DNA from 4 places in the Sphingobacterium sp. E70 genome. Region 3 is predicted to be linked to each of the others. Evidence: riboswitches for the same ligand, from Rfam matches in the RefSeq annotation. Region 3 holds a riboswitch; each other region holds the start of a gene.

Evidence for each region. Region 3 has a riboswitch for thiamine pyrophosphate ahead of KUH03_RS16160 (carboxypeptidase-like regulatory domain-containing protein). Riboswitches for the same ligand answer to the same signal wherever they lie in the genome.
Region 1: it holds a riboswitch for thiamine pyrophosphate, as region 3 does, so the genes downstream of both, pnuC (nicotinamide riboside transporter PnuC) here and KUH03_RS16160 (carboxypeptidase-like regulatory domain-containing protein) in region 3, are expected to answer to the same signal.
Region 2: it holds a riboswitch for thiamine pyrophosphate, as region 3 does, so the genes downstream of both, thiM (hydroxyethylthiazole kinase) here and KUH03_RS16160 (carboxypeptidase-like regulatory domain-containing protein) in region 3, are expected to answer to the same signal.
Region 4: it holds a riboswitch for thiamine pyrophosphate, as region 3 does, so the genes downstream of both, thiS (sulfur carrier protein ThiS) here and KUH03_RS16160 (carboxypeptidase-like regulatory domain-containing protein) in region 3, are expected to answer to the same signal.

Annotation. Positions count from the first base shown of each region.
Region 1 covers NZ_CP079104.1:585,297-587,497, forward strand. The annotation lists gene KUH03_RS04265 (hypothetical protein) at 15-491, opposite strand; gene KUH03_RS45235 (nicotinamide mononucleotide transporter) at 510-839, opposite strand; gene pnuC (nicotinamide riboside transporter PnuC) at 836-1,231, opposite strand; TPP riboswitch at 1,354-1,496, opposite strand; partial or broken gene mqo (malate dehydrogenase (quinone)) at 1,508-2,201, opposite strand, start outside.
Region 2 covers NZ_CP079104.1:4,860,777-4,862,977, forward strand. The annotation lists partial or broken gene thiE (thiamine phosphate synthase) at 1-364, opposite strand, end outside; gene KUH03_RS34755 (hypothetical protein) at 354-491, opposite strand; gene thiM (hydroxyethylthiazole kinase) at 595-1,155, opposite strand; TPP riboswitch at 1,235-1,326, opposite strand; gene KUH03_RS34770 (VanW family protein) at 1,730-2,146, opposite strand.
Region 3 covers NZ_CP079104.1:2,267,355-2,269,555, reverse strand. The annotation lists gene KUH03_RS16165 (Plug domain-containing protein) at 1-565, opposite strand, end outside; gene KUH03_RS16160 (carboxypeptidase-like regulatory domain-containing protein) at 499-930, opposite strand; TPP riboswitch at 985-1,110, opposite strand; gene KUH03_RS16155 (amidohydrolase family protein) at 1,463-2,110, shown strand; gene KUH03_RS16150 (amidohydrolase family protein) at 2,101-2,201, shown strand, end outside.
Region 4 covers NZ_CP079104.1:5,299,568-5,301,768, reverse strand. The annotation lists gene KUH03_RS37965 (family 78 glycoside hydrolase catalytic domain) at 1-70, opposite strand, end outside; gene KUH03_RS37960 (hypothetical protein) at 43-594, opposite strand; TPP riboswitch at 830-924, shown strand; gene thiS (sulfur carrier protein ThiS) at 985-1,191, shown strand; gene thiC (phosphomethylpyrimidine synthase ThiC) at 1,239-2,201, shown strand, end outside.

The sequences.
Region 1 (2,201 bases), 1.7 Mb from region 3:
ATTCACCAATAAGGTCAACTCCGCAAATGGCATAAAAGGATATTGATAGAGCAGCTCAGGTCGTGTACTTTTTGAGGCATCAATAAAAAAGACTGGTTGTCGTCTACCCATATATTGTCTAGTGAAAAAGAATGCGATGCTGTCGCCTCAAGGCCGAAAGTATCCCAATCGTAATGAATCAATGCAAATTCACGCGCGACAAAGAAAGATTTTACAAGTGGATTTCCATCCTGATCCAACAGTTGTTGTCCATCCGCCTGAATATAGGCGTTCAAGGTAAAATGTGTCAGGTGGGGTGCTCCAGTAGCATATTTCCAAAGCCCTTTCAAGCGATAAGACTTGCCCTCACGTTCAGCGATGCCTGCAATCTGCCCACTTCCTCCAAAACATATCTGTTTTGAAGTGAAAATATCCTGCCCAACTTCGGAGTCAATAAAACCAACAAAAGATTCGCTCCCGCACATAAAGTTACCGTCCACGCCAATCCCCATCCCAGTAGGCTAGCTCCTTCAACAGGAAAGCCCACTAACCAGATCCAGCCCCAAGCCATTCAGAGATTCTGGTACCCAGATTTTAAACCACTTGTTCAGGTATATCAGTTCAAGCTGCTCATCAGACAAACTCTTTTGCTGAATTGCTTTCTGTTGCTGATCTTTTAGAACAGCAATAGCTGCATCAGTCAGTTGCATATTTTTTTCATCACTTAATATTCTCCGCCAATTAAAATAGCCACTAAAAGCCATCACAAATAAAAATAAGGTTAAACCAGCATAAAGGAATAGACCTTTGTGTATAAGCAAGGGAATTGCCATCAGGTTACTGATGTTCAATAAAATCAATTTTCAAGTTTACGCTTTGCCAGCAGCCACATCCCTGCCCAGGCTGTACAGGAAACAAAAGAGTCCCATAACGGAACATCCGAATCAGTTAAATGCACCAGACCAAAATAGAACAATAGGAAACCGACTACACAGATAAAACCAACAATCTGCCAATCTCGGGCTGTACTACGGCTGATCGGTACGATCGTATCACTGCTATATTTCCAATAGATCCAACCATAGACGCTCATCACCAAATAATAGAGATGCAACAAGATTTCTGCATATAATTTTGCATGGAATAATACATATACGGATATGATAATGCCTATTATCCCAAAGAGGTAATTGATCGATTTATTTTGCCTTGAAAACCAAACCTGCAAGATACCAAAACATACCCCAGCCATTCAGCTATGGTGGCTTGCTGCATTTGCTGAATAAAAGCCTCGAAAATTGTATCAGAAGTCATTCAATTGTTTATTAGTTCGTGTAATTACATAATAAACTTATGAGCGGAAAAAACGGATGTTTTTATTGAAATTAAAATCCCTACGCCAGCATTATCCGGATCAGGTATATAAAAGCGATTGCACAAGGTCGTACAATCGCTTTTATTGGGTATAATCTCAGCCCAGATGACATTGTCATTTCCGAGCACCCCATAAGTATATTGTTTATTGAAATTAATCTATATCAATCAATTTCAACGCTTTATGCGTACGGATACGCGTCTCTCTACAAAGCTCAGCATCATCATTTAACGATTTGCCATGAGAAGGAATCATCTCGCGTAGTTTCTTGCGGTATTCATCTGATTTAGCACGCTCAGGGAAACATTTCTTCAATAGACTGATCATGATTGCCACCGAAGTTGATGCACCTGGAGAAGCTCCCAATAGCGCGGCGATAGAACCGTCTGCACTTGAAACCACTTCTGTACCAAACTCCAAAATTCCACCTTTCTTCTCATCCTTTTTAATCACCTGAACACGTTGACCGGCTTTCTCAATAACCCAATCTTCCAATTTAGCTGTTGGCATAAATTGTTTCAGCGATTCCAATTTATCTTTAGGAGATTTCATCACTTCCGTAATCAGATACTTCGTCAACGGCAAATTGTCAAGTCCTGCCGATAACATCGGACGGATATTGGATAATTTGATCGATGCAGGCAAATCAAAATAAGAACCTTGCTTCAAGAATTTGGTTGAGAAACCAGCATACGGACCGAAAAGTAAGGCTTGTTTTCCATCGATATAACGGGTATCTAAGTGCGGTACAGACATCGGTGGCGCGCCAACAGATGCTTTACCATAGACTTTAGCATGGTGCGTATTGATAATTTCTTCGTTTACGCATCTCAACCATTGTCCTCCT
Region 2 (2,201 bases), 2.6 Mb from region 3:
TTGCTGTCAAGTTGTGTCCGATCTTCAAGCGACCAGCCAATTTGAAGACGATGTCCGTATTTTTCCCTTATTGCTATAGGTTGACGATCATTTTGTCCGACATGCACCCCCAGGCCTCGATTTCAATCGCAATATCCACGGCATCATTGATGACCAATGGGATTCCGTAGCGATCGGTAAGCTGTTTTAGCTTCTTGGCTTTTTCCAGAAACCCTGTCGGCGTTTCGTTCTTTTCGCGTAACTGAATAATATCCACACCGCCGATTATGGCTTCTTCGGCAACGTGGAGCCAAGATTGTGGGTAGCAGTCCTGTTCGGAGATAACCAGATACAAGGGGTAAGGAAATAGGGGATTAATTGCCATAATGCTTCAAGTTGAGATGCATCCGGATACGCTCTTCATTCAGCAGATAGAGCTCATCATAGAGGTTCATCTGTAAGGAACCCGGACCAGAGGATCGCGTTGTTGCCAGTTCACCTGCTAAGCTCAAAGGGAGACACCGGCGGTCGCTGCTTCAAAAGGATGGTCTGTGACTGCTAAAAATGCACCGATGAGTGCAGTTGCGCTACAGCCAAGTCCGGTAACCTGGGGCATCAGGGGTGCCCATTGTGTACCTCTGCGGTATGCTGTTCGGACAGGATATAGTCTACCTTTCCGGAGATGCAGATGATAGATCCCAATTGTTCTTGTAATGCTTTACCAAAGCCGATAGCAGCTTTGCTGTCTGCGGTGCTGTCTACTCCTTTGGTATTGACCTGGTTGAAATTGTAAAGGCTCATGATCTCTGATGCATTTCCCCGTATCACAGTGGGCTTTAATTCCAGGAGATTTGCCAATAAGTCATTGCGAAAAGCGGATATTCCCGCACCCACAGGATCCAATACCCAAGGGCGGCCAATGTTATTGGCGTGTTCTGCTGCTACAAGCATGGACTCGGCAGTAAGTTCACTCAATGTGCCGATGTTAAGTACCAACGACTGGGCAAGATCAACAACCTCGCGTACTTCGGATGGACTGTGAACCATGACTGGGGAAGCTCCAAGAGCAAGGAGTGCATTGGCGGTGCTATTCATCACTACCAAATTCGTAATATTATGTACAAGTGGTTTTTGTCGTCTGACCTGTGCTAACAGATCGATAATTAAATCTTCCATTCCTTTTTGTTCGCTATGTTTGTACGTGGCTTTGTCAGGAAGAAATGAGACAGATGGGCTGTCCGGTATATTGTAATATACGTAAGCGGTTGCTTTTCCCTACGCCGGTATAAACCGAATCAGGTTCGAAGGGACTATCTCAATTCTATACAGAATACCCCAAAGCCATATCAAATTTAGACAAAAAAAAGGACTTTTTATAACCCCTGTTTTATTCGGTCCGTGAATGGTAAAAATGACAGCGAGCGATTTGACAGACATTTTCAGTATTAGATGGGAAATAGATTGAACCGACAACGAGTAGAGGATGATGTCAAAATGATCTCGTGCAGCTAAGCTGCTTGTTAAGAATTTATATTGTCTTCAGCTGGCAATTCCGTGTAGTCAGGAGGGGTATAAGTGACGCGGGCAAAATTTTTCGTCAGGAGTTCCGTATCAACAACCTTTCCACCCTGAAATTTTAGGAATTTTTCCCGCCAGATTTCATTTTTTCGATAGAATTGATCTCCTATTTTAAGGAATTGATGCTCCTTTTCAATGACGTGATAGGCAAAATCGAGCTCCTGATCGATCCTCAGTTCACCTTCAAGACATTTTTCGGTAAACCAGAGATTAATCTGAAACGTATAGGGGTATTGTTGGTAAACTGATAGTCACGATAGTTGTAAAATACCGTTGCACCACTTCCGAAAGGTAATACACGCCCATCATCGGGAAACGGATCAAAAGAATGGTGATAACGCTCTGTGACTGTCAGCGGGCTATGGATAACAAGCCAATGGATCAGGTTGGAAATCTGGCAGATTCCACCGCCTATACCTGCCCGTGCTTCGCCAAAAGATAATTCCATCCCCGGAAGATAGCCTTTCTTCTGTGTGGGCTGGCCGACCAGTCTACAGAATGAAAAGGTTTCACCGGGCTGGATCAGTACACCATTGATCTGCTTTGCTGCAATCTTTAGATTGGTCACTTTATTGATCTGCAGCTGCATATTGTTTTCTCCCAGCTTCTTTAATAAAACAGACTGGTGTTTTTGATGCGGTACT
Region 3 (2,201 bases):
AAAATACGATCCCTTTTAAAATATGTTTCTTTCCATAGTAGCCTCCATCGATATAAAAGGATTGTAAATCTGAAGAAGCTCTTTCAATATAACCGTCACTGCTAATCCTAGATAACCGCGCATTGAAAGCAAATTTGTCGTTGATCAAACCGGTTCCGAGCTTTACGGTATTTTTCCAGGTATTATAAGAACCGAAAGAATTATTGAGCTCAACATAGGGTTTTTCGGCTAAGGTATTGGATTGAATATTTAAGGAAGCACCGAAGGAACCAGCACCATTTGTCGAGGTTCCAATCCCTCGTTGCACTTGAATGCTTTCGGTAGATGATGCGAAATCAGGAAGATTGACAAAGAATGAGCCCATGCTTTCAGCATCATTTAGTGGGATTCCATTAAGCGTTACGTTGATGCGCTGGTTGTCAGATCCACGAATGGTCATGTTTGTATATCCTATGCCGGCCCCTGCATCGGAGTTGACCTGGACAGAAGGTGTTTGATTCAATAGATAGGGATATCTTGCCCTAGATTGTTTCTGGAAATCTCTTCTTTTGAGATATTCTTGAATGTTGTTGGGGCATTCTTTTTGGCTCTGGTAGATACAACGAGTACTTCTTCTGTACGAATTGTTTTCGGATCAAGTTGGACCGTCAATTGCATGTCGCGCTCAATGTTCAGGTTTTGGGTCCAAGTATGATATCCTATAAAAGAAACTTGAACGGAATGCTTCCCTTTCTGGATATTATACAATTTGATCAGACCATCTTTGTCCGATTTGGTTGTAAAAGAAGCCTGTCCATCCAGGGATACTGATGCATTTTGTAGCGGCCTTTGTGTGTTCTTGTCTACGGTCTTAATCGTCAAATTGTGCTGAGCAACAGCAATTTGGATAGAAACAGTAGCTAAAGCGCTACAAATCAAAAATTTGATCATGTTGATGTATTTTGTTTAAGTTAAACAAATCATAGAAAGGGGTCACTATGATCGTTCTATTTAACTAACCTCTCCCTCCGCCAGCATTACCTGGATCAGGTGCACAGAACTTAATCTGTTGGGTATAATCTCAGCCCTTATTTGTGTTTTTGACAAAACAAGGCACCCCTATTCGATGGTGCGAATATATACATTAAAATCGGAATGGTATAACATGATGTGTTTTTGACAAAAAGCCAAGCTAGTTAAAAATTTGTTAAAATTTCCTTATGGTTTAAAGTTTTACGTTTAGGCTTGTTTTTGGTATTTATTGTTCTTTTTAGGTACCTTGGCATAGAGTTTTCTACTGTTAGTATGTATTCATATCGGTCAAAAATTTTTAATTACTAATTTGAGAGTGAGGAGATAAAATGTTAAAATATTTAAGCGCAAATTATATTCTACCGATCACTTCGATGCCAATAAAAGATGGTATTGTAGCGGTAGATGAAGAGGGGTAATTCAGGGTATTTACGAACCCGCATCGTTTACTTTGAATGATAAGGTCAAGATCGAAAGGTATGATGGCGTTATTATTCCAGGTTTTATCAACGCCCATTGCCATCTTGAATTGTCACATATGAAAGGTGTAGTACCCAAAGGTACCGGTCTGCCGAATTTCTTGAGTCAGGTGATGACTTCACGTAGTGCTTCAATGAAGAAAATGGATGATGCAATGGCAAAGGCGGATAAAGAGATGTATGAAAATGGTATTGTAGCTGTGGGCGATCATGCGAATACAGATAACTCTTCTACACTGAAAGAGGAATCGCAAATACTTTATCATACGTTTGTGGAAGTCATTGGTGTTGAACCTGAGGAAGCTGATTTTAAATTAAAAGAAGCAAAATCGTTGACGCAAGAATTCAGAAATGGCCATGTGTCGATTACACCACATGCACCTTATTCCTGTTCAAAAGCTCTTTTCAAAAATTCAAAAAAGCTGTCCCTGAGACGAACATCATTAGTATTCATAATCAGGAGAGTGATGAAGAGAATAAATTGTTTAGATACAAGACAGGTGAGTTCCTGGACTTCTATAAGAGTATCGGGAAAAATGCAGATTCTATTAAAGCGCAGGCCCGGAATTCGATCCAGTCTTATTTACCTTATTTGCCTTATCCGAATAAGTTGTTGTTAGTTCATAATACGTATACTTCATTAAAAGATTTGGATTTTGTGGAGCGTATGGATCGGGATGTTGTGTGGTGTTTGTGTCCGAAAGCAAATTT
Region 4 (2,201 bases), 3.0 Mb from region 3:
TATACATCGGATCCAGACGATGGTCACCTATTTTTTTGCCATTTATTGAAAGCTCGTAAAGTCCCGCCACAGCAATATAGGCACGGGCAGACTTAATCGGCTTGGTCGTTTTAAATGCTCTTCTGAAATACGGTGCCGCCTGCTCGTGAATATCCTGATTATCACTGATCCATTTCCCCTCCAGTTCTCCATCCCCATCATACCAGTCTCAAATGAAGCGATGGAAGATGTACTTTCACTCGCATTTTTGTCCCAGACACGCACTTTCCAATAGTATTTTGTCTGCCGTTTCAAGCTAATACCGTCATAATGAATCAACATCGCCGAACTCAGTCGCTTTCCGCTATTCCAGCTATTAGCTTTATTTTTTACCAATGCAAGTGAATCACTGCTTACCAAGATTTGATAAGCAGATTGCTTCGCTCCCTGTCGCTTATCGGTCAGTCGCCAGCTTAAGCGGGGATTTGATTTATCCACACCCAGCGGATTCACAAGATGTTCACAGTTCAATTCAATTGGCAGACATTCTTTTTGTTTTTGTGCATACAGTATCGAGCTTACACACAGCATCGTCATCAGTAAAATTTTCCGCATGTTTAGTTTATACTTCGTTCAGCTTTCTGTATTTCCTAGCATAGCATTTAGGTTCTTTCCTGGGTGACAATGCACACACTCAACAGGAATACAAAAAGTGTTAAATTGTTTTAGTTGATTCAAAAACGAATATATCAATTATTATCAAGATAATTAAACTGTACTGTCCTGTTATCCTGCCGATGAAAATTAATAGCAATGTTTTGGATTATTCATCAAAATAATCCTATATTAGTCCCGACTTTAGGGTGTCTGCATATGCGGGCTGAGATTTTACCCTTATAACCTGATCCAGATCATACTGGCGTAGGGAAAAGTAAGCTATCTTCCAGATACATTACTGTATCTTGTTGTTGCCATTCCTAAAGTTTTACCAAAAAAATAAAAGGAATGGAACTAACAATCAATCATCAAATCCGATTTTTCGACCCCGCACCGGGCTCTTTGGCCGAACTTTTACAGACGGAATTATCCGGTAAAACCCAAGGTATTGCCGTGGCCCTCAACAACTGCGTTGTTCCAAAAGACAACTGGACCGCAACAGTTTTACAACCCAATGATCATATCCTACTCATAACCGCTACACAAGGCGGATAATCTCGTATGGAGCAGAATCAATTCAATATACCTAATTCCCCATTAACATGACAGCAGAAAAAATCACACAAACCCCTTTTCCAAATTCAACCAAAATCTTTGTTCCTGGTACACTCTTCCCTATCAAGGTGGCCATGCGTCAGATTTCATTGAGTCCGACCAAATTGAGTAATGGACAGATCGAGGTCAACCCGCCCATCAGTATTTATGACACCTCTGGTCCCTATACAGATGGGACACAAGAGATTGACATCCGTAAAGGACTTCCCCGTCTTCGTGATCAGTGGATCCTGGACCGCGAGGATGTCATACAGCTTGAAGGGATCAGTTCGCAATATGGTCAAAAACGTCTGGCAGATACCACATTGGACGAACTTCGGTTTGCTTACAGCCATAAACCTAAAGTTGCTGCACCGGGTAAAAATGTGACGCAATTACATTATGCCAGAAAGGGGATCATTACACCAGAGATGGAGTATGTTGCCATTCGTGAAAACCAACGGATAGAGCAACTTGCTGATAGTACACCGGGCATGGATCATCAGCATCCGGGCGAAAATTTCGGTGCCCGAACTGTCGGAAAATATATTACACCAGAGTTTGTCCGTGAGGAGATCGCCGCTGGTAGGGCAATTATCCCTAATAATATCAATCATCCGGAAAGTGAGCCGATGATTATCGGTCGCAATTTTCTGGTAAAGATCAATGCCAATATCGGTAATAGTGCAGTGAGTTCAAGTATCGAAGAAGAGGTTGAAAAGGCCGTTTGGGCCTGCCGCTGGGGTGCCGACACAATTATGGACCTGTCTACAGGCAAAAATATCCACGAAACCCGCGAATGGATTATCCGCAATTCACCTGTTCCAATAGGTACTGTCCCGATCTATCAAGCGCTGGAAAAGGTCAAAGGTGTTGCCGAAGATCTCACCTGGGAAATTTTTCGGGATACCCTGATCGAGCAGGCCGAACAGGGTGTATCCTACTTCACAATACATGCTGGGGTTCTATTG